DNA from 3 places in the Pseudarthrobacter sp. S9 genome. Region 1 is predicted to be linked to each of the others. Evidence: riboswitches for the same ligand, from Rfam matches in the RefSeq annotation. Region 1 holds a riboswitch; each other region holds the start of a gene.

Region 1 (7,421 bases):
GTCTTCGGCCTCGGCCTGGCTATCACCGTCGCACCGCTGACGTCCGCCATCCTTGGCGCCGTGGATCCCGAGGAGGCCGGTATCGGCTCGGCCGTCAATAATGCGGTGGCGCGCATCGCGGGCCTCCTGGGAATCGCGTTCGCAGGCCTCATCACGGGACCGACGGTCACGACGTCGGGCCTCCACGGGACCATGGCCGTCACGGCGGCGCTGTTCATCGCCGGCGCCCTGACCTCCGCCGCCGGGATCCGGAATCCGCCGATCTCCGCCCCGCCGGCGGCTGGCTGAGGGGCCGTCAGCCAGCCAGGACGAGGCCGGCGCCAGCCGCCGCGAGGCCCGCGACGAGATTCGCGGCCACATTGAGCGCGGCGGCGCGGTAACGCGTCTCGCTGACCAGCCGTACCGTGGCGGTGGTCCAGGAGCTGAACGTGGTCAGGCCGCCGGCCAGGCCCGTCGCGATGCCGGCGTGCCAGTCGGCCCCCAGTTCCAGGTGGCCGCTCAGTCCCATGGACAGGCCGATGATGAAGGAACCGGTGACGTTCACCGTAAGCGTGGCCCAGGGCCAGTGCGGATGGGGACCCTGGTGGTGGGCAAACCAGGAGTCGACGGCGAACCTCAGCAAGGCGCCTGCCACACCGAGGATCCCCACCAGCAGCGCGGTCATCACGACGCACCACCGCCGAGGTCAGCGATCGCCTTGCCCGTCTTCCAGCCGGCGGCCGCGGCCCCGAGCCCCAGGACGAGCGAGAGTCCAAGGTAGGCAAGCCAGCTCGCATGAGAGCCGCCGCGCAGCTGCTGGTCGATCGCGATCACGAGCGCGGAGAATGTGGTGAAGGATCCCAGCAGGCCGGGGCCGATCCCGGCCCGGAGCCAGAAGGCGGTTTTTGGCCGTGCGATCCAGATGGTGGTCAGGGCTGCCAGGACAAAACTTCCGACGACGTTGATCACCAGCGTGGTCCACGGCACTGCGCCGGCAGTCTCGGGAAAGAGTTGCCCGGCCCCGTAGCGCAGTTCCGTCCCGAGGAGCCCGCCGACGGCGACGGCGGTCCACGCCCGCCAGCCCGGCATGCCCGGGCGTCTCACGGCGCGGCCTTCCTCCAGTACGCTCTTCACTCCGCGTCCCGCACTCAGCGTCCTTCTACGCTGCAGCCGGCATGGGCGGCATCGCTGTGGACCCAGAGGGCTGACGCGACTTCCTCGGCCAGGTCGAATTCCCGCGGGCGTCCGCCGGAGCCGATCCGCACCACGAGCGGGCCGCCGAACGGCCTCCGGCCAAGGACCTCCACCTCGGCATCGAGGTGGATAGCCTCGGCGGCAAGGTAGCGGAGCAGCTCGGGGTTTTCATCGCTGATGCGGGTGATCCGGCCCGTGTGGCCGTCGTCGAGTTCGCTCATCCGGTGCGCGGCGGGCACCAGGACGGAGCCGTCCGCGGCCGGGATCGGATCGCCGTGGGGATCCCTGGTCGGATTCCCCAGCTTGCTGGCCATCCGCACGATGAAAGTGTCCGAGACGGCATGTTCGAGCAGCTCGGCTTCGTCGTGGACCTCGTCCCAGCGGTAGCCGAGCTCCTGGACGAGGAAGGTTTCGATCAGCCGGTGCCGGCGGACCATGGACAGGGCCAGCCGGACGCCGTCGCCGGTCAGGGTGATGGCGCTGTAGGGCTTGTGGTCCACGAGGCCCTGGTCCTTGAGCTTGCGGACCATTTCGGAAACCGAGGAGTTGGCAACGCCCAGCCGCTGCGCCAGCTGCGTGGAGGTAATGGGCTTCTCCTGCCACTCCGTGAAGGAATAGATGACCTTGACGTAGTCCTCGATGGAGGAGGAGGGCGTACTGGTCTTCACAGACCCAAGCCTACCGTCAGCCGCGGCCGGAGAAGGTGAGCCACAGCAGGACCACGTTCAGCGCCACTACCAGCACCACGCTGATGATGGCGGCGATCCGGAGGGCAGGGCCGTCGGCGAAGCGGCCCATCAGGGCCTTGTTGCTGGTCAGGACAACCAGCGGGACGAGGACAAAGGGGATGCCGAAGCTCAGGACCACCTGGCTGAGGATGAGGCCCCAGGTGGGATCGAAGCCGACGGCCAGCAGCACGATGGCCGGGATCAGCGTGACGACGCGTCGGGTCATGACGGGGACGCGGATCTTGAGCAGGCCCTGCATGATGGTTCCGCCGGCATAGCAGCCCACCGAGGTGGAGGCCAGGCCGGAGGCGAGCAGCCCCACGGCAAAGACGACGCCGACGACGGGTCCCAGATTGGCCGAAATGGCGGCGTGGGCGCCCTCGATGGTGTCCGTCCCTTCCTGCCCGCCGAGCGTCGAGGCAGCCAGCAGCAGCATACCGATGTTCACGATTCCGGCGATGGCGAGTGCCGCCACGACATCAAAGCGGGTGGCCCTGACCAGGCGGGCGATGGCCGGGACCGGGACATGCTGGTGCTCGTCCGGGCGGTGCCGGTCCCGGGAGAGGGCCGAGTGGACGTAGATGGCGTGCGGCATCACGGTGGCGCCGAGCATGCTGGCAGCCAGCAGGACGGTGTCCGGCCCCTGGAATCCCGGCACGAGTCCGGCCAGGGCACCCCCGGGGTCGGGCGGGCTGATGAACAGTCCGGCCAGGAAGCCGATGGTGATGATGCCCAGCAGGAACATGATGATGAACTCGAAAGGCCGCTGCTTTTGCCTGCTCTGCACCGCGAGGAGGAGCATCGACACGGCGCCGACGATCACCGCGCCGAGGGGGAGGGGGAGCCCGAAGAGCAGGTGCAGTGCGATCGCCCCGCCCACCACCTCGGCCAGGTCGGTCGCCGTGGCCACGATTTCGGCCTGCAGCCAGAAGGCGCGGCGCCAGAAGGGCTTGAGCCGCTGGCCGAGGATCTCCGGCAGGCTCTTGCCGGTGACGATTCCGAGCTTTGCGGACTGGTACTGGACCAGTACGGCCATGATGTTAGCAACCACCAGGACCCAGACCAGCAGGTAGCCGTATTGTGCGCCGGCGGTCAGGTTGGCCGCGACATTCCCGGGGTCCACATAGGCGATGGAGGCCACGAAGGCCGGGCCAAGCAGGCCGAGCAGCGCTCTGCGGGCCCCCGGATGCTTCCGCTTGCGGGTGCCCTGGGGTGTCGGTTCGTGTCCTGTTACGTCCAGCACTGCCAGCTCCCCTGATTTGGCGCGTCCGCGTTGACGCGATGATTGCTGCCGGCCGATGTCGCAGCCGGAGTCAAAGTTGTGACAGCCTACAAAAGATTGTTAGGTATACCGAAACAATAAGCCCGACGGGCGTCGCGTGCAATCCGGCAGGTAACACGCAGGTTAATAATCGGGTCAATGTTCAGGGCGAACCAGTCGGCCGGGCGGCCGGGTCAGACGGCTGGGTCAGGCCCGGAAGGCCCGCCAGGTCTGGGTCAGGTAGGGCAGCCGGAGGATCTCGCCGGAGGCATGGGCCAGGTGCTCGTGCAGATACCAGTCCAGGTTGCCCACGACCTTGGCCCGGGTGGGCTCCGTGGCTGCGAGGTAGTAGCTGCGGGACTTGGCCAGCTCCTGGATGTCCTCCGTGGTCACGGAATCCTCCCAGCGGGTCAGGTGGCTCTCCAGCCCGTCGAACTCGGGGCCCAGAGGCGGCTTGAAGTGCGGTTTGTGGACGTCGCCCGCGTGCATGATGCGCGAGAGCCGGTGCACCCAGGGGACGGAAGTGTCCAGCTGGTTCCAGATCAGCCCCAGGACGCCGTGCGGCCGGATGATCCGGGCGATCTCGGTACTGGCCAGGCGCGGATCGCACCAATGCCAGGCCTGGGCGACCGTGACGAGGTCGAATGCTTCCGGCTCGAGGCCGGTGTTCTCCGCGGTGCCCTCGACGGCGGTGACGCCCGGCTGCGTCCGGCGCAGCTGCTCCAGCATGTCCGCGGAGGGATCGACGGCGACACTGTGCAGCCCGCGTTCGACCAGCAGCGCGGTGAACTTGCCGGTTCCGGCACCGATGTCCGCGGCATCCTTCGCCCCCGCGGGGATCAGCCAGTCGGCCGATTCTCCGGGGTAGCCGGGACGGACACGCTCGTAGTGCTCTCCGCCGTCCTGGAAGCTCTGTCCGAGCTCCTGGCGTCGCTCACTTTGCAGTTTAGGTCCGCTGTGAAGCTTGGGGCCGCCGCGTGCCACGTGCGATCTCCTTCGGGAAGGTCCTGCTGTTACAGATACCTTTCGAATTTACCGCACGCCCACCCGTCCGGAGGCCGGTCCGGTTCGGGTGCCTAGTCCTGGGTGCAGGGCGCCGCGCCCGCGGTGCCGGGCGTGTTGGGCGCCCAGTGCGGGTAGCTGCGGGTGTCGTTGGACGGCACCCACCGGCCGGCGTCGACCACGTAGTCCCAGCCGAGGCCGGTCTGCCGGAGTTGCTGGATGCCGGCCAGCAGGCGCTGTGCGTCTTCCAGCCGCGAGCCCAGGCCGAAGCTTGCCCGCAGGGAGCCGGCGGGCAGGCCGAGCCGCTTGAGCAGAGGGTGGGCGCAGAAGCGGCCGTCGCGCAGTCCGATGCCGTGTTCTGCTGACAGATAGGCGGCCACCAGGCCGGCGTCGTAGCCTTCCACGGAGAAATTGACGACGCCGATGGTGCCGGTGCCCGGCTCCGTGTCCGCGAAGATCTGGTGGACTGTCACGCCGTCGATGCGCTGGAGCCCTTCGACGAGGAAGGAGCGGATGGAATCCTCATGCGCGTGCCACTGCTCCGGGTCCAGGGCCGCGATCACCTCGGTGGCGCGGGCCAGCGTGGCCGCGCCCAGGACATTGGGGGAGCCGCCTTCGTGCCGGGCGGGTCCGGTGGTCCAGCTGACGGTGTCGAGCTGTGCGTCGCGGACGGCGCCGCCGCCGGCCAGGTGCGGGGTGCCGGAGTCGAGCCAGTCCGGGCGTCCCACCAGCACGCCCGCGCCGAACGGCGCGTAGAGCTTGTGCCCCGAGAAGGCGAGGTAGTCGACGTCGTCAGCGGCGATATCGATCCGCCGGTGCGGGGCCAGCTGCGCGGCGTCGACGACGATCCTGGCGCCGTACTCATGGGCAAGGGCGGCCAGGGCGCGGATCGGCAGGATCTCCCCGGTGACGTTGGAGGCTCCGGTCACGGCGAGCAGGCTCACGCCGCCGTCCGCCAGCTCCTCGCGCAGCCGCTCGACCGTTGCCGCGAGCGTGGGCGCCGCCACGACGCTGCGGTGCGGCGCGTTCTGCCAGGGCAGGAGGTTGGCATGGTGCTCGATGTCGAGGTAGAGCACCTCGCCTGTGTGCCGGCCGTCGCTCACGGGCAGGCAGCCGGCCAGCAGGTTCAGGGAGTCGGTGGTGTTGCGGGTGAAGATGACGGAGTCGTCCGTCCGGCCGCCGACGAAGTCCCGCACAATGTTCCGGGCGTTCTCGTAGACGGACGTGCTGATCTGGGAGGCATAGCCGGCGCCGCGGTGGACGCTCGCGTAGAACGGCAGGATTTCGTTCAGGTAGGCCGAGACCACGGACAGCGCCGGGGCCGAGGCGCCGTAGTCCAGGTTGGCGTAGCGGACGTGTCCGCCGTTGATCAACGGGGCCTGGATCTCGGCGCCGGTCACTGCGGACAGCGGGCGCCCCGCGGCAGCGAACCGTGCGTCGACGTTGGAACCGGCACCGGATCGTTCGGCGTTGAAGCGCCCGGCGCCGGCGGTGGAGTGGAATGCGGGGGTGGCGGGAAAAGTGGCAGTTGTCATGGGACCTCGTTCGAAAGGACCCCACGCACCGGGGATCCGCGCTTGCCGGGTCCGCTCCGGACCGGCCAGGTCGTCACCCGGGGCACCCCACCGCGAATGGAGGGTTGCCGGCCAGCAAACCGGGGTTTAGCGCTGGCACTCGTGACCTGCATCGAGCGTAGGACATCCGCGCGGCGCGGGAAAAGGCCGGGCCAAATATGAAGCGGTTTGTTACGCGACAGGGTTGCCAGCGGTCCTCAGGCCGTCCGCGCCGCCTCCGTCTCCGTCATATGGCAGGGTAGTAGATTCTGGCCCGACAGGGTTTCGATGCCGGGTTTCCGGGCGCTGACCAGCTGAATGCTGAGGCCGAACAGGGCTTCCAGAGCCGCCGCGTAGTCATCCTGGCGGCCGGCCGCGGCAAGTTCCCTGGCGCGGACCGTCGGGATGTGGAGCAGGCGCCGGACGATCCGACGCAGGGCCAGGTTCACATCCTCACTTGGGGCGCCGCACCCGTGCTGCTTGGTGACGCGTTCCATTTCAGCGTCGAGGATTTGATGGATGTGTCGGCGCAGGGCAACGATGGCGGTGTCGACGACGCGGCCTGCCTCTTGTTCCTCGAAGCGGCGCGCTGCTTGCCGGACCAGGGCACCGGCGAGGCGAAGGGCCTCTGCGTCCGCCGGTGGAGCCGCGAGGCGCACCGATTCCAAGGTGATCAGGTGAACGCCCGGCAGGTCGGCTACCTGAGGGTCGAAATCATGGCTCGGGGCCAGGTCAATGACGGTCAGGGGATGCGCCGCGTTCTCCCTCCAACACAGCAGTTGGGCTGCACTGATGCGTGTCCCTGTGCCGCTGCAGCCAATAATGATGTCTGCCCGGGCGATGGCCGCAGGCAGCTCCCTGACCGTCAGCGCCGTTCCTCCCCTGGCCGCTACAAATGTGTCCGCGCGGCCGGACTGGGAGAAGACGGAAGTGGTGGCACACCGCCTACTTCTGAGCATCTCCGCAACGCACGCGGCGTAGGCTCCGGTGCCGACGAGGACCACGGACACGTCAGCCAGGGACGGGTGCCCTGATCCGTCAGCAGCAAGTTCAAGTGCCACAGAGGCTATGGACCTGCTGGCGCTGCTGAGCGGGGTCTGCGCCCCCACGTCCTTACCCGCGCGGGAGGCCGCCTGAAATAGCCGGATCAAACGCCCGCTCGCGGTGCCTGAAGCCTGTGCTTCAGCGAGGGCGCGGCGAACCTGTCCGGCGACTTCGCGCTCACCCACAACAACGGAATCCAGGCCGGCCGCGACGGCGAAAAGATGCTCTGTCGCCGATGCTCCCTGGGCGAGCTCGAACAGTGACGCGAGCTGGGGGACGGGCAGGCCGGTGATGAGGCAGACAGAATCCAGGGCATCGGAGCAGGCGGTATCAACATCTCCCGCGGACGGGACCTCGCAGTAGCGTTCGAATCGATTGCACGTAGACAGCACCACGGACCCGGAAACGGCGGAACTGCTGGCGAGGAGGTGCGGGGCCAGCTGCGAGGAAACGGAGTGCAGCCGGGCGGCAGATTCAATGTCCAGGTCCCGGTACTTCGCAACGAGCACCAGCAGAACCGCGCTGACGTCGGGGCCACGGGATTCGGGGTCCACGGGTTGAAATGTTCCAGACACAGCTGCTCTCCTCCCAATGGATGTCCACGCCACGACGGGTCCGGCAGCGGGGCCCGCCAATGTGGACAGAGTCGTACAGCGACCC
Region 2 (7,421 bases), 980 kb from region 1:
GTGCTGTACAAGGAGCAGGCCTCGATCTCGGGCGCGGAGGTCGGCTGCCAGGGCGAGGTGGGCTCGGCGTCGTCGATGGCCGCTGCCGGCCTGGCAGAAGTCATGGGCGGCACCCCGCAGCAGGTCGAAAACGCCGCGGAAATCGCGATGGAACACAACCTCGGCCTGACCTGCGACCCGATCGGCGGGCTCGTGCAGATCCCCTGCATCGAGCGCAACGCGATTGCCGCGGCCAAGGCCATCAACGCCGCCAAGATGGCGCTGTGGGGCGACGGCTCGCACCGGGTGTCCCTCGACGAGGTCATTGTCACCATGCGCGAAACCGGCAAGGACATGAGCTCCAAGTACAAGGAAACCGCGATGGGCGGACTCGCCGTCAACGTCGTCGAATGCTAGGTCCAAGAACCAATAACAGGGAACGCCGTGGTTTCCAGGAAGTGCCATGGTGAAGACCAAACCTGGGCAGCCTGGAGCCAAGCGATTGTCTGTCGCTGACTGGATTGTCCTGGTCAGTGCGAGCCTGATCATGGGCGTGATCATCTGGGCTTGCATCGCCTACCTACCCCCAACGCTGAACAAGTAACCTGACCAACCCGCAAAACCGCAATTACCACAACTGTGGTGACCGGTTCCCTTATACAAGGAACGTCATGACTCTGGAATTTTCCGAAATTGGCTTCGCCCCGGACTTTGTTGACTACTCGGACGCCTGGCAACGGCACAAGCAGCTGCCTGCGGACGTGGTGGTCCGCAAACACGAGGATGCCCTCGTTGCAACCCGCGAAGGAGCTCTACTGTGACACTGGCACCAGAAGGCCGGAAGATGCTGCGCATTGAGCAGCGCAATGCGGCCACACCGGTGGAACGGAAGCCGGAATGGATCAAGGCCAAGGTCCAGATGGGCCCGGAGTTTGTCCAGCTCAAGAAGCTGGTGAAGAAGGAAGGCCTGCACACCGTGTGTGAGGAGGCCGGCTGCCCCAACATCTTCGAGTGCTGGGAAGACAAGGAAGCGACGTTCCTGATCGGCGGCTCCGAATGCACCCGGCGCTGCGATTTCTGCCAGATCGATACCGGCAAGCCCTCCCCCGTGGACGTGTTCGAGCCCACCAAGGTGGCCCGCTCGGTCCAGGCCATGCAGCTGCGCTACGCCACGGTCACGGGCGTGGCCCGCGACGACCTCGCCGATGAGGGCGTGTGGCTCTACGCCGAGACGGTCCGCAAGATCCACGAGCTGAACCCGGGCACCGGCGTCGAGCTGCTGATCCCGGACTTCTCCGGCAAGCCCGAACACATCGCGGCGATCTGCGATTCCAGGCCCGAGGTGTTCGCGCACAACGTCGAGACCGTGCCGCGGATCTTCAAGCGCATCCGCCCGGCGTTCCGCTACGACCGCTCCCTGGACGTCATCACGCAGGGCCGCAGGCTGGGCATGGTGACGAAGTCCAACCTGATCCTGGGCATGGGCGAGACCCGGGAGGAGATCTCCGGGGCGCTCCGGGACCTGCACGACGCCGGCTGCGACCTGATCACGATCACGCAGTACCTGCGCCCGAGCGAGCGGCACCTGCCGGTGGACCGCTGGGTCAAGCCGCAGGAGTTCGTGGACCTGCAGCAGGAAGCGGACGAGATCGGCTTCCTGGGCGTCATGAGCGGACCGCTGGTGCGTTCCTCGTACCGCGCCGGCCGGCTCTGGGCCACCGCGATGCGCAAGAAGGGCCGGGCAATCCCGGCCGGGCTCGCCCATATCGAAAGCTCAGGCAGCACCCGCCAGGAAGCCAGCTCGCTGCTGGCCGTGCTGAAGACGGATTAATACAACAGCCCTTGGTCTGCCCGGCCGAAGCTGAAGTGCTTTTCGATCCCTGAGCGGCGTCCCGCGGCCGCAACGGTGAGGGTCAGAACCCGCGTCGCCGGGTGCCACCGCGCGGGCCGGACGGCCCCTGCCAGCGCCTCCGCGATCCGGTGCGGCTCGGGATACCAGTGGCGTTCAAGTTCGCCGTCCACCAGAAAGCTCACGGTCCCCGTGGTGAGATCGACGCCGGGAATCACCCGAAACGAGTGCGGCGGGGCCGTGGGCTGGTGAAGGGTTTCCCTGGTGTGGGCGCCGGTGAAGCCGGCGGCGCTGGAATATTCCTGGTACGGCAATTGCCTGCTCCTTGTGGAGTTGCTCTTGCCCGCCCGGTTGTCTTTGGTCCGGGTGGGGCCGCTTCCTCATCCGAACCACCCGCGAACATGGGGTTGGTGCGTGGCAAGTCGGAGCTTGGCGCCACATCTCTTGAAGCTGGCATCAACTGTACCAACACGTCCCCTGGAACAGCGCGACGGCGGACTGAGCCGGGCGACGACGACTGACGAGCCAACCTATGCGATGGCCGGGGCTCGTGCTGTCACCCTGCAAAACTGGCACAGCCTTTTTGTAGGCACCCGACAAAAACGGTCCATGACGGCAGAACTAGCGTCGGTTGTGACCTATTCACGGAATTTCGAACCATGTGCAGAGGACAATCAATGACGATTCAGGCAGACCTTCAGGCAACCCGCTACGAAATTCTGGAAACCGCGCGTCGGCAGGTGCTGGAGAATGGCGTCGGGCTCACGGAGCCGCAGCTCTTGGAGATCCTGCGCCTCCCCGACCATGCCCTCCCGGCCGCTCTTCAGCTCGCCCACGAAGTCCGTCTGAAACACTGCGGCGAAGACGTGGAGGTGGAGGGCATCATCTCCATCAAGACCGGGGGTTGCCCCGAGGACTGCCACTTCTGCAGCCAGTCCGGGCTCTTCGACAGCCCGGTCCGCGGCGTGTGGCTGGACATCCCGGAACTGGTCAAGGCCGCGAAGGAAACCGCAGCCACCGGCGCCACGGAATTCTGCATCGTCGCGGCTGTCCGCGGACCGGACATCAAGCTGATGAACCAGATCAAGTTTGCGATCGACCGCATCAATGAAGCGGTGGACATCAACATTGCCTGCTCACTGGGCATGCTCACCCAGCGCCAAGTGGATCAGCTCGCCGAGTGGGGCGTGCACCGGTACAACCACAATCTCGAAACGGCCCGCAGCTACTTCCCGGAAGTGGTCACCACACACAGCTACGAGGAGCGCCTCGAAACGTGCAGCATGGTCAAGGCCGCCGGCATGGAGCTGTGCTGCGGAGCCCTGATCGGGATGGGTGAATCGCTGGAGCAACGAGCCGAACTCGCGGCCCAGCTCGCCGCGCTGGAACCGCACGAGGTCCCGCTCAACTTCCTCAATCCCCGGCCCGGGACCCCGCTGGAAAACCAGGGGATCATGGACGGAAAGGACGCATTGCGCGCGATTGCCGCCTTCCGGCTTGCCATGCCCCGGACCGTGCTCCGCTACGCCGGCGGCCGCGAACTGACGCTCGGCGACCTGGGAACACGCGAGGGGCTGCTCGGCGGAATCAACGCGGTGATCGTGGGCAACTACCTCACCACCCTCGGCCGCCCGGCCGATGCGGACCTGAATCTCCTGGTGGAGCTCAACATGCCCATCAAGGAATTCCAGAAGTCACTGTGAACTTCGTCATCGCGGAAACCTACTGCGGGCATTGCGGCGAGCAGGCGGCGCAAGGTGAGAGCCCGACGTCGGACTCTCACCGCCGTTGCGGGGAACTGTTGCGGCTGGAACCGCCGCGCTACTGCGGGCTGTGCCGGCGCCGGATGAAGGTCCAGGTCACGCCGACGGGCTGGACCGCGGAGTGTTCGCGCCACGGGGTGCTTGTTCAATGAACCTGATCCAGAGGGACCGGGCGCGTCTTTGGCACCCCTATGCGCCCGCCAGTTCCAGCCTTCCGCTGTGGGAAGTGGAAGCGGCCGACGGCATGCGGCTGCGGCTCCGGGACGAAGAGGGCACCGTCCATGTCGTACTGGATGCCATGTCGTCGTGGTGGTCTGTGATCCACGGCTACCGCCACCCTGTGTTGGACGCCGCCGCCAAGCGGCAATTGGACGATTTCAGCCATGTCATGTTCGGTGGCCTGACCCATGCCCCGGCTGTGGAACTGGCCGAGCGGCTCGTGGACATGGCACCGTCAGCTCCCGGCCGGGCGCGCTTGGAACGAGTGTTCCTGGCGGACTCGGGTTCGGTTTCCGTGGAGGTGGCGCTCAAGCTGGCGGTCCAGTTCCAGACCGCATCCGGGAGACCACGGCGGCAGCGTTTCCTGAGCCTTCGCGGCGGCTATCACGGCGACACCTTCGCGGCGATGGGAGTCTGCGATCCCGTGGACGGCATGCATGCGGCCTTCCCCGGTCTGCTGGCCCGCAACGTGTTTGCGCCCCGTCCGCCTGCCGGAACAACCGCCACTGCTGAAACCGTTCAGTTGTGGGCTTCTGAGCTCGAAAGGGTGGCCGAAACCAATGCCGGGGAGCTGGCGGCGATCATCGTGGAACCGATACTCCAGGGCGCCGGCGGCATGTTCGCCTATCCGGCCGAGTGCCTGCGGGTGCTTCGCCGGGTGGCGGACCGGCACGGGCTGCTGCTGATCTTCGACGAGATCGCCACCGGCTTCGGCCGCACCGGTGAGTTGTTTGCGGCCGACCGCGCAGGGGTCGTCCCGGACATCATGTGCGTGGGTAAAGCACTTACGGGCGGCTATCTGACGCTGGCCGCAATGCTGTGCACCGGCGAGGTAGCTGGGGCCGTTTCCGCCGGCCCGGCCGGGGCGCTGCTGCACGGGCCGACCTTCATGGCCAACCCGCTGGCATGTGCGGTGGCCAACGCCAGTCTCGGAATGATTGACGGCGGCGCCTGGCGCCAGGACATCGCCAGGATCAGTGCCGGCCTGGTTTCGGGACTCGCTTTTGCCCGGGGACTGGAGGGTGTCCGGGAAGTCCGCACTATCGGCGCCGTCGGGGTCATCGAACTGCACGACGACGTCGACGTCCCCGCGGTGACCCGGGCGGCGATCCGGCACGGGGTCTGGGTACGCCCCTTCCGGAACCTTATTTACACCATGCCGCCGTACATCAGCACGGCGGCGGATATTGAAAAGATCACCGCGGGCATGGTCGCGGCAGTGGCCGAGGTCCACGAACAGGGGACAGCCCGGAGCGGAGACGCGGCATGAGTGCCTCGATGGCGCGGTGGCTGGAGCAGCAGGCCACGGTCCGTGAGCGCCGTGGGCTGGTCCGCCGGCCGTTCGCCCGGGGCGCGGGCGACCGCTTCGTGGACCTTGCCAGCAACGACTACCTTGGCCTGTCCTCCGATCCCCGCCTGGCGGACGCCGCGGCGGCCGCCGGCTCACTCTGGGGTACCGGGGCCACCTCCTCGCGTCTGGTGGCCGGGACAACGGAACTGCACCTGGAGCTGGAGCAGGAACTTGCCCGGCTGACAGGGATGGAGGCGGCGCTGGTCTTCTCATCCGGCTATCTGGCGAATCTGGGAGTGATCACGGCGCTGGGCGGGCCGGGAACCCTGATCGTGGCGGATGAGCATTGCCATGCGTCCATGATCGACGGTTTCCGGCTGAGCCGCTCGCGGACGGAATCGTTCGGGCACAACCGGCCGGATGAAGCCCACCGGCTGCTCGCCGGGCGGACCGAACCGCGGGCGCTGATCGCCGTCGAGTCCGTGTACAGCGTGCTGGGCGACGAGGCGCCCCTGGCCCGACTGGTGGCTCTGGCCGAGGAGCACGACGCCGTGCTGCTGGTGGACGAGGCGCACAGCCTGGGCGTGGCGGGCGCCGGTGCCCATCAGGGACACGGCTCGGTGGCCGGGACGGTCCTCGCCGGCCATCCGAACGTCGTCGTTACCGCCACGCTGTCCAAAGCCCTGGGCAGCCAGGGCGGCGCGGTCCTCGGTCCGCCGCTGCTGCGCGAACACCTCATCAACCGCTCCCGCAGCTTCATTTTCGACACCGGGCTGGCTCCGGCGTCCACCGCGGCCGCCCTGGCCGCGGTGCGGATCATCCGCGAAGAACCGTGGCGTGCCGGGGCTGTCCGGAGCAATGCCGGTGCCCTCGCCCGGGGCTTGGTGTCTGTTCTGCGGGCGGGCGAATCAGCGCTTGAGCAGGCAGCCGGCGCCGTCCAGTCCATCGCGATGCCGTCCGCTGCCTCGGCCGTGGCGGCGACTGACGCCGCCCGGTCAGCGGGCGTGCGGATCGGATGCTTCCGGCCGCCGTCGGTCCCGGATGGAGCATCCCGGCTTCGACTCACGGCGCGCGCCACACTGACGACGCACGAGATTGAACACAGCTGCGCGGTGTTGCGCAGCATATTGGAGGAATTGCCATGAGCCTGCCGGACATCATCCTGGTCACCGGAACGGACACCGGCGTCGGGAAGACGGTGACGACCGCGGCCCTCGCCGCCGTCTTGCGGCGGCGCGGGCGCACTGTGGCCGTCTACAAGCCGTGCCAGTCAGGGAACGCCGACGGTGATTCGGACATCGCTGAAATCGTGCGCCTGGCGGGCGCCATGACGGCCGAAGCGGGCGTGGTGCTGCAGCAGCCGCTGGCTCCGGTGGCCGCTGCCGCAGTCGACGGCGCGGAACTCCCGCCGCTTGCGGCGCACGCGGACAGGATCCTCGAACTCGCCCAATCCCACGATCATGTTCTGGCTGAGGGCGCGGGAGGCCTGCTGGTGCACCTGGATTCCGACGGCGGCACGCTGGCCGGTCTCGGAGCCCTGCTGGCGCCTGCTGCGGCATTCCTGCTGGTGACACGGCCCGCCCTTGGCACCTTGAACCACACGACATTGACGCTCGAAGCCCTGGAACACCGCGGGCTGGCGGTGCTTGGTGTGGTGCTCGGCAGCTGGCCGGCCAGCCCGGGGACCGCCGAACATGGCAACCGGCAGGTGCTCGAATCGTTGCCGGTTCCGCTGATCGGCGCCGTCCGGGCATCGGCCTCTGAGCTGTCTCCCGCGGATTTCAGGGATCAGGCCGCCGCCTGGTTGAACGGGCTGCCCGAATGAACACGGCACCGGTGAACACCGGACTCAAAGATCTCCGGACAGAGAAATCCCCGGAGGGACAGTGCCCGTACCTGGTGCTGCGGGATCCGGAGACCGTCAGGGAGGTGCTGCACAGACCGGCCGACTTCAGCCCTGCCAACGCCCTGGTCGCGGCGACGCCGCTGTCCGGCCAGGCACTGCGCGTGCTGCAACGTGCACGCTTCGCCCTGCCTCCGGTCCTGGCCAGCAACGATACAGGCTCGCACGCGGGGATCCGCAAAGTCGTTGCGGGTTACTTCACCCCGGCCACCGTCGCCGCGATTGAGCCACGCATCCGGCAGCTGGCACGGGAATCGGCTGCGCAGGCCGTGGAACAACTCAACAGTTCCGGTCGGGTTGATCTGGTGCAGGCCGTGGCGGCGTTCCCTCCCGCGGTCATCATGCTGGAGCTGCTGGGACTTCCGGTGCGGGATCTGGTCCGGCTCAAGTGCTGGAGCATTGACTCCCTGGAGCTGT
Region 3 (7,421 bases), 1.0 Mb from region 1:
GTCCAGCAGCGCGAAGGCGGCCTCTTTCGCGGAGCGCCCCGGTGACGGGGAAAGCTCCAGCGTGAGCACGGTGCCGCCGGCCCTCATCTGCTTCGCCGCGAGCTCGTACTGCGGGTGTGATTTCAGCAGCGGGTACAACACCGAGCTGACCGCGGGCTGCTCCTCGAGCCATTCGGCCAGGCGCAGGGCCGAGGCCGAGGAGTGCTTGACGCGCAGCGCCATGGTCTCCAAGCCCTTGGTCAGGACCCAGGCGTTGAAGGCCGACAGCGCCGGGCCGGTGTGGCGCATGAGCTGTTTGACGGGTCCGTCAATGAACTCCTTGGTGCCCAGGATCGCCCCGCCGAGCACGCGGCCCTGCCCGTCGATGTGCTTGGTCCCGGAGTAGACGATCACGTCCGCGCCGAGGTCCCCGCAGCGCTGCAGGAGGGGGGTGGCGAAGACGTTGTCGACCACAACCGTGGCGCCGGCGGCGTGCGCCAGTTCGCTCACGGCGGCGATGTCCACGATTTCCTGCATCGGGTTCGACGGCGACTCGAAGAACACGGCCGTCGTGGGTCCCGCCAAGGCCGCGCGCCACTGATCCAGGTCCGGGCCGTCCACGAAGACCGTCTCGACGCCCCAGCGCGGCAGGATCTCGTTGAGGATCACAAAGCAGGAACCGAAGAGCGAACGGGCGGCGACGACGCGGTCCCCTGCCCCCAGCAGCGCGCCGAGGGCGGTGAAGACGGCGGACATGCCGGACGCCGTCGCAAAGCATGCCTCGGTGCCCTCGAGCAGCCGCAGCCGTTCCTGGAAGGTCGCGACCGAGGGGTTGCCGTAGCGGGAGTAGACGAAACGCTCGTCCTCGCCCGTGAACGCACGCTCGGCGGCGGCCGCGGACTCGTAGACGAAGCCTGAATTGAGGAAGATGGCCTCGGACGTTTCCTGGAAATTGGAGCGGTCAAGGCCGCCGCGGACTGCCTGGGTTTCGGGGCTCCAGCCGGCGGCGTCGGGATTGAAAGTCACTTAATTCTTTCCAAGGTTGGTGGGCAGGCCGCGGTTTTTCCAGCCGTTGACGGTCCGATCGCCGAAACGGTCGGTCTCGCCTTCGAAGCCCTCGAGGACGTTGTATGAGGTGTAGCCGGCCTCAGTGGCGGCGATCGCGGCGGCGATGGACCGGGCGCCGGAACGGCACAGGAACACGAGCTCGACGGCGGTGTCCTCCGGCGCCTGCTGCTTGAGCTGCTCCACGAACTGCGGATTGGGGATACCGCCGGCAAAGGTCCACTGGATGAACAACGGATCGTTTCGGCGTTCCGTCGCAGACGTGGTGTCCGGCATGCCGATGTGCGCCCATTCCCCTTCGGTGCGGACGTCCACCAGGATGGCGCCGGCCTCGAGCTTGGCCCAGGCCTCCTGCGGGCTGAGGTCTCCGGCGTAGCTCATGCGTGGCCCTCGAATGCCTCAGCAGAGCCGAAGTCGTCGCCGTCCAGGTCCTCGACGGCGTTGGCGACGGCGGCGTCCGCGCTGGCGATCGCGGCCGGAAGCACGACGGCCTGCGCCACGATGACGGAGCTGCCGTTGAAGGTGGCGGAGGGGTTTCCATGGAGGACGTAGCCCTCGGCCAGGGCCGCCGAGACGCGCTCACAAAAGGCGCGGTCGTCGGGGCCGGTGAACAGGCGGTAGGCCAGCTTCTCCTCAGCGGATGCCGGGCCGGGGGAGACGGGGGCGGGTGCTGCGCCAGGGGCAGCGGGTGCGGACGCGTCAGGCACGACGGATCTCCTTCTTTCACGCTTGCAGCTCGAATGGTCGATATGCCGAGTATTCACCTGAGGCACCCCGCCGCGAAAGGGAGGGTTGCCGACCGGCCAGTCAGGGCTTGGCGCCGGTTCTCATTACTCCCCAAAAACGTAACACTTCCGACGCCGGCCCGCACCGCCACCGTCGTCATGTTCCGTAACCGGGCCACCTGCCCCGCCGGATCAAACGCGGGATCAAACGCAAGTCACATCGGGCCCGGTCGAGGCGCCGGAACGGACGAAAGATGACCCGCGTTGCTGATCACAGAAAGTTATTCCGGGTAGTTGACAGGGAAATGTGAGTACTACTTGTTTGGGACCCTAATTCGGGGCCGCGTAGTTCGAGTAGTGCCTACTCGGGTGCTTCATGAGAGCGATCGCATTTACTGGGAGTGCTGATCCATTTAGGTCTCCAGAAGGTCTCAGAATGCAAAACAACACGCTGGGGGGCTATTGCATTGCGCTGAAAATGCGCCGTTCAATGCCCGGAAAGTGCAGGCAGCGCCCGTCACGGGTGCGCCCGGTCCCGTCATGCAGGCTGTGGACGATCGTCCGGGCCGACCCGGGAAATAACTCAACTCTGTCCCCAAGACCTGGCCCATTTATGCGGCCGGATCTGATCTCCAACAATTTCGTCCGGTTCAGCGCTGAGGGCTGCCGGAAATTCAACTAAGGAATTGGATATCCCATGGTCTCAGGACTCTGGATATCAGGGCTAGTGTGTAGACGGTTAGCTCAGGTCGTGGTTTGGCCCCGGGCCCTGTTCTGCTATTTGGCGATAGGTGGTGGGTGCCTGCTGGGTGCCGAGGCCGAGCAGGGCCTGGAAAGCTGCCATGGGTGTGCCACGCCGGTTGTACCGAAAGGTGAACTCGTCCATGTACACCTGCAGGTGTTCGTTGCTCACTGAGCGGTGGGTTCCTCGGAGCCAGGACTTGAAGTTGCTGATCGCGCGATGCACGCGGGGAAGGACCGGGTCGGTATCACCGACCTTCTTGGCGGCCCGCTGGGAGCGCGGGCGGTAGTCGTAGTCCTCCTTCTTGGCCAACGGTGCGTATCCCATCCAGCCGTCCGTGTGCACTATGGCGCCCGGAGCGACGGTTTCGGCGATGAAACCACACAGCGTCTCGCCGGAGGCGTCGGGGATCACCTTCATCCGTACCCGCCCGGAGCCCATGCCGCGCACTTCCACCGCGACGACCACCAGTGCGGCTTTGGCTGCGAGGTTCCTGCCGCCGCGCCGACCGGTCTCACGGCCGCCTACTTGGCATTCGTCGACCTCGACATCACCTGTCAGCAGGGTTCGTTCGGGGTTCACCATGGCCCGGCGCAGCTTGTGCAACATGGTCCAGGCCGTCTGATATCTGGTGAGTCCGAGCTGACGCTGCAACTGCCTGGCGGAGATCCCCGGGGTACCCGTCGTCATCAGGTAGGCCGCCCAGAACCACAGATGCAGGGCGGTGTGGGTCTTGTGCAGTACCGTGCCGGCGGTCAGCGAGACCTGGTAGTGACACCCGGCGCATTCCCACAGTCCGCGCGCGGCCACAGGCCAGACGACCCGCCCCTGACAGCGGGGGCAAACGTAGCCCTCAGGCCAGCGGCATTCAAACAGGTAGTCCAGACAAGCCTGCTCGTCGCCGAACCTCGCCTGGAAGTCCAGGACCGTCCGCGGAAAATCCGGTCTCGGCATTCACCCAGCCTACCTGAACTAACCGTCTACCCACTTCAGGGCTAATGCAAAGTCGCTGGTGATGGCCTGATTCGTGCGAGTCTGAGGGCCCGGTGGGCGTTTCTGGCGGTGTGTCTGGTGGCCTTGGCGATGTTGGTCGTTTTGGCCATCCGGTAGAGGCTGATGGCGAGGTTCCGCAGCGAGGCCATGAGCCGCGGCGCGTTGCCCGTGCGCACCTGGGAACCATCCTCGGCGAACGTGACGTCCCGGGTCCAATGCAGCCGGTTCTCGATCGTCCAGTGCCCGCGGACCCAGGCGTTGAGCTGCGCGGGGCTGGCTTTCCGGGCCGGCAGGGACGTGATCATGTAGACCGTTTCAACACTCCATTTCCGGCTGGTGAGCGGACGGGACCGGCGGGTGATTTGGGCGGCCTGGGCCGCGTGGGGGAAGAGGATGCCGGCCTCGATGGTGACGACCTTGATGACCCGGGAACCGGTGCGGCCGTGGCTGCGGTACCGCTGGCGGTCCCCGACGGGTACGTCCTTCCAGGGCAGCGCTTTCAGCTGCCGCTGCAGGCTCCTTTGGTTTCCCTTGACGCAAAGGACATAGTGCGCGCCGCGGCCGTGCAGGTAGGTGGCGTGGGAGCGTTGGGTGTGCATCGCATCGGCGGTGACCACCATGCCGTCAAGGTCCGTGAACTTGTCCAAAAGAGTCGTGAACAAGGTGATCTCGTTGGTCTTCACGCCCACGTCGACCTGCCCCAGGACGGTGCCGGTGGCGTGGTCCACGGCGGCCATCAGATGCACCCGGGAGCCGCCGCCGTTCTTCGCGCCGCGGACTTCCTTGCCGTCCACGGCGATGACGGCCGGCTTCACCTGCGCGGTGACCCATGCCCCGATGGCGGTATCGAACGCATCTCCATCGATCCTGGCCAAGACACGCTGGATCGTGGTCACGTGCGGGACGCCAATTCCCGCTTTGGCCAGGGGGTTGCGGCCCGTGTCGGCCGCCCATTCGGCGATCTCGGCGAAGGACTTCGCCCCGGAGAGGACGGCGCAGATTGCCAGCGCCAGGATTCCCGTCAGCCCGTACCGGATGCCCCGGCGTTTCCTGGGATCCGGGACGGAATCCAGGACGTCCCGCATCGTGCCGGGCGTCACGGCCGGCTTCGCCTGTGCCGGCATGTCCTCCAAGTGGCGTGCGAGGGCCTGGATGGGGGAAGATGGCATGAAGGAACTCCTGCTAAGCGGCGATCTAGACAATCACCTGTTTAACAGGAGTTCCCCTTCTTTAAAAGCACCCATCCAGCGCGTGTCAGCGCCTACTCGCCGGGCATGCTCAACGACTTTGCATCAGCCCTGCTCTGGATATGGTGAGATTTCGGGTGTGGGGTTTTAGGGGTTTTTCTTCATTCTGTAATGCAGGATGAGGTCGGTTCCTGGGTAGCGGGTTTTGGTTTGGGTGAGGTGTTCGCAGAGCTCGGCGAGGGCTTTGGTCTTGGCCTTGGTGGGCATCGGGTCCAGGGTGACCGTCAGGAAGCCGGGGACGGTCGGGTCAATGTCGCCGCTTGATGCCAGTGCGGTCCTCAGTAGGGCGTGGGCCTCGTCGGCGGCGCGTTTGTAGCCGGTGTTCGTGCGGATTTCCCGGGCGAGGGTCATCATCGTGTTGAACGCGGCCATCCGGATGCCGTGGTGAATGAGTCTCGTCTCCGTGTCCAAAACCTGCTGGCCCGGGGCCAGGTCTCCGAGGCGGATCCTGGCAGGGAGCCCCTGGTAGGCGGCTTCCGCGGCGTCAAGTGCCGTTTCGGCATCCCAGAGCGGGGCCTTGATGGCGTTGATCATGGCATTGGTGACGGTGATGTCGGTCGTTCCTGCCGGCGGGGTTCGCAGGGCGAGCAGTGCCGCGTCGGTGTCGGCGGCACTGTCGGTGAAGTGTTTCTTCGCGGCAACGACTCGTTGGTAGGCCGTGGCTTTGGCGGGGTTGGGGACCATCCTGTCAGCGTCGTCGTCGCTGGAGGTGTAGCTGTCGTGGGAGTCGAGGTCGAAGTGCATGCGGGCGTAGCGGAACTGGTTTTCCTGCCGCCACCGCGAACCCATCCGATACACAGCCTCCCCGGCGCCAAGGTCGCGGTCGGTGGTGAGGATGTGGATCTGCCGCCTCCCGCCACCGGAACCGGCGACCGTGCGGGTGATCTGGCGCATCTGGAACACTTCCCCGCTTGTCTTGGTCGCTGTCAAGGGCAGGTCAACGAGAGTGTCGGCCACGGCCCAGGTGCGGGTTTCGCCGTGGTCCTCACGATGGGACACCTCAGTAAAGAGCGCTTCGTCGATGTCTTCTGTTTTGCCCTTGCGCCAGGTCAGCGGGTCAAAGCCGGCCTCTGCCATGTGTTGGAAGAGTGCCGGTGACCAGCCGCCGCGGTCGAAGCCGGCAAGCACCCGCCGGTCATCACCCACAGCCTTACGCAGTTGGGGAAGGAGGCGGCGCAGTGCGGCAGCGAGGGAGGCTCCGGGTTCGGCCATGACCAGGAACACCGGGGAGCCGTTGGCGTCACTGACCCAGGTTTCCTCGGTTGCCGGGACGGGGAATTTCAACCGGGTCGAGTACAGTTTCCCGATTTTTTTCGTGCCCTGGTAGGCGCGCACATGCCCGTCCACATACAGGACCGCAGCGAGGTTCTCCCCGCCCGGGCCGGCTGGGTTGAGGTGGTGGGTGGCCAGGGCCGCAATCAACTCCGGTGCCTTGCCGGTTTCGGCGAGTTGGGCGATGCGCCGGCGGATCGTTTTCACTTCCGGGGCGCGGTCCAGTCCCAGGATCCGGCCCAGGTCCTCCGGGTTGAACCTGGTTGCGCCCTCGGCACGGGATTCCCCGGCCAACGCCCGCAGCACCGCATCCACCAGCATGGTTTCCATACCGTAGAAGCCGTTCGGCAGTGAACCATAGGTGGCCTTTGCACACTTGAGGAGGCCGGAGCGTTCCAGGGCGGGGAAGGCCAGGAACAACCCGGCATGCGGGACGCGGGCGGCCGGGGCAAACACCGGGGCCGCGCACTCCAAAACCCCGGCGGCGGCACGCTCCGCGGAACGGGCCACCGGCGCCGGCAGGATGGGAAGCTCCGGCTGCGCCACGGGTGGCGGTGCTTCGCCGACGCTGTCGGTGGGTGCGCCGTCTTGGGCGTCGGCCATGGCCATGGCGCGCCGGACGGTGTCGGTGGAGACCCCGGCGGCGGCGGCCGTGGCCCGCAGGCTTGCCCCGGTGGCACGGTAGGCCCGAATCTCCTCAGCTTTCGCCTCCGTCAATATGGACGGGCGTTTGGGGCCTTTCTTTTCCGGCACCAGGGCCGCCAGGCCCTCGGCGGTGAGCATCTTGCGCCAGCGGCGCAAGGACTCCGTCGTCACCCCGAACCCGGCGGCAACCTCACTGACCGGGGCCGCACCGATTTCCACCAGCTGGGCGGCTGCCATCCGCCGCAGGTCTTCCCGGCCGGCGGGCCACTGGAAGGACTTGAACCCGTTAATGAAAACGCTCCCGCCAGCCGCCTTGCCATCGAAGAACGCAACGACGTCTCCCATGAGCGTCGCGCCAATTTCTTCCAGGACGGGCAGGGCAGGTTGAATCGTCATCGAAACCATTGTTCCACCCACCCAAACGCGAAAATCAGCACAAATCTATTTTCTCACAGAGCGGAGCAGATTAACAGCCCTCCAGATATCAAAAACACCGGAAACTCAACGAACCTGAAAACCCATCACCCCACCATGACCGGAGCCCTGGGTCTCGATTCATGTTTTGCTGATTGTTTTCCTGATAACTTTCCTGGTGGCCGCTGCTGTGGGGCAGTCCTGGTTCCACCGCCGCCTGCGCCGGCCCGAGCTGCTCCGCAGGCTTTCCCTGATCGCGGGCAGCACGCTGCTGGTCGCGAACCTGTGCTGCTTCGTCACCGACGCTCCCGAGTTCTGGCGGACCGCCGATCTGACCGC

What was found. Region 1 has a riboswitch for S-adenosylmethionine ahead of ACQCSY_RS16430 (aminotransferase class V-fold PLP-dependent enzyme). Riboswitches for the same ligand answer to the same signal wherever they lie in the genome.
Region 2: linked by a shared signal. The riboswitch ahead of ACQCSY_RS11565 (hypothetical protein) and the one ahead of ACQCSY_RS16430 (aminotransferase class V-fold PLP-dependent enzyme) in region 1 are both predicted to bind S-adenosylmethionine.
Region 3: linked by a shared signal. The riboswitch ahead of ACQCSY_RS11390 (DUF1737 domain-containing protein) and the one ahead of ACQCSY_RS16430 (aminotransferase class V-fold PLP-dependent enzyme) in region 1 are both predicted to bind S-adenosylmethionine.

What each region holds. Positions count from the first base shown of each region.
Region 1 covers NZ_CP189576.1:3,407,013-3,414,433, forward strand. The annotation lists gene ACQCSY_RS16400 (MFS transporter) at 1-288, shown strand, start outside; gene ACQCSY_RS16405 (fluoride efflux transporter FluC) at 296-664, opposite strand; gene ACQCSY_RS16410 (fluoride efflux transporter FluC) at 664-1,068, opposite strand; gene ACQCSY_RS16415 (metal-dependent transcriptional regulator) at 1,128-1,841, opposite strand; gene ACQCSY_RS16420 (Nramp family divalent metal transporter) at 1,858-3,144, opposite strand; gene ACQCSY_RS16425 (class I SAM-dependent methyltransferase) at 3,370-4,146, opposite strand; gene ACQCSY_RS16430 (aminotransferase class V-fold PLP-dependent enzyme) at 4,239-5,699, opposite strand; SAM riboswitch class IV at 5,733-5,846, opposite strand; gene ACQCSY_RS16435 (glutamyl-tRNA reductase) at 5,936-7,336, opposite strand.
Region 2 covers NZ_CP189576.1:2,423,447-2,430,867, forward strand. The annotation lists gene ACQCSY_RS11550 (L-serine ammonia-lyase) at 1-396, shown strand, start outside; gene ACQCSY_RS11555 (hypothetical protein) at 651-800, shown strand; gene lipA (lipoyl synthase) at 797-1,810, shown strand; gene ACQCSY_RS11565 (hypothetical protein) at 1,807-2,142, opposite strand; SAM riboswitch class IV at 2,159-2,278, opposite strand; gene bioB (biotin synthase BioB) at 2,506-3,531, shown strand; gene ACQCSY_RS11575 (adenosylmethionine--8-amino-7-oxononanoate transaminase) at 3,740-5,080, shown strand; gene ACQCSY_RS11580 (8-amino-7-oxononanoate synthase) at 5,089-6,246, shown strand; gene bioD (dethiobiotin synthase) at 6,243-6,926, shown strand; gene ACQCSY_RS11590 (cytochrome P450) at 6,923-7,421, shown strand, end outside.
Region 3 covers NZ_CP189576.1:2,384,053-2,391,473, forward strand. The annotation lists gene ACQCSY_RS11380 (O-succinylhomoserine sulfhydrylase) at 1-1,005, opposite strand, end outside; gene ACQCSY_RS11385 (rhodanese-like domain-containing protein) at 1,006-1,425, opposite strand; gene ACQCSY_RS11390 (DUF1737 domain-containing protein) at 1,422-1,751, opposite strand; SAM riboswitch class IV at 1,765-1,879, opposite strand; gene ACQCSY_RS11395 (IS1595 family transposase) at 2,509-3,465, opposite strand; gene ACQCSY_RS11400 (ISAs1 family transposase) at 3,507-4,673, opposite strand; gene ACQCSY_RS11405 (putative transposase) at 4,839-7,064, opposite strand; gene ACQCSY_RS11410 (PIG-L deacetylase family protein) at 7,231-7,421, shown strand, end outside.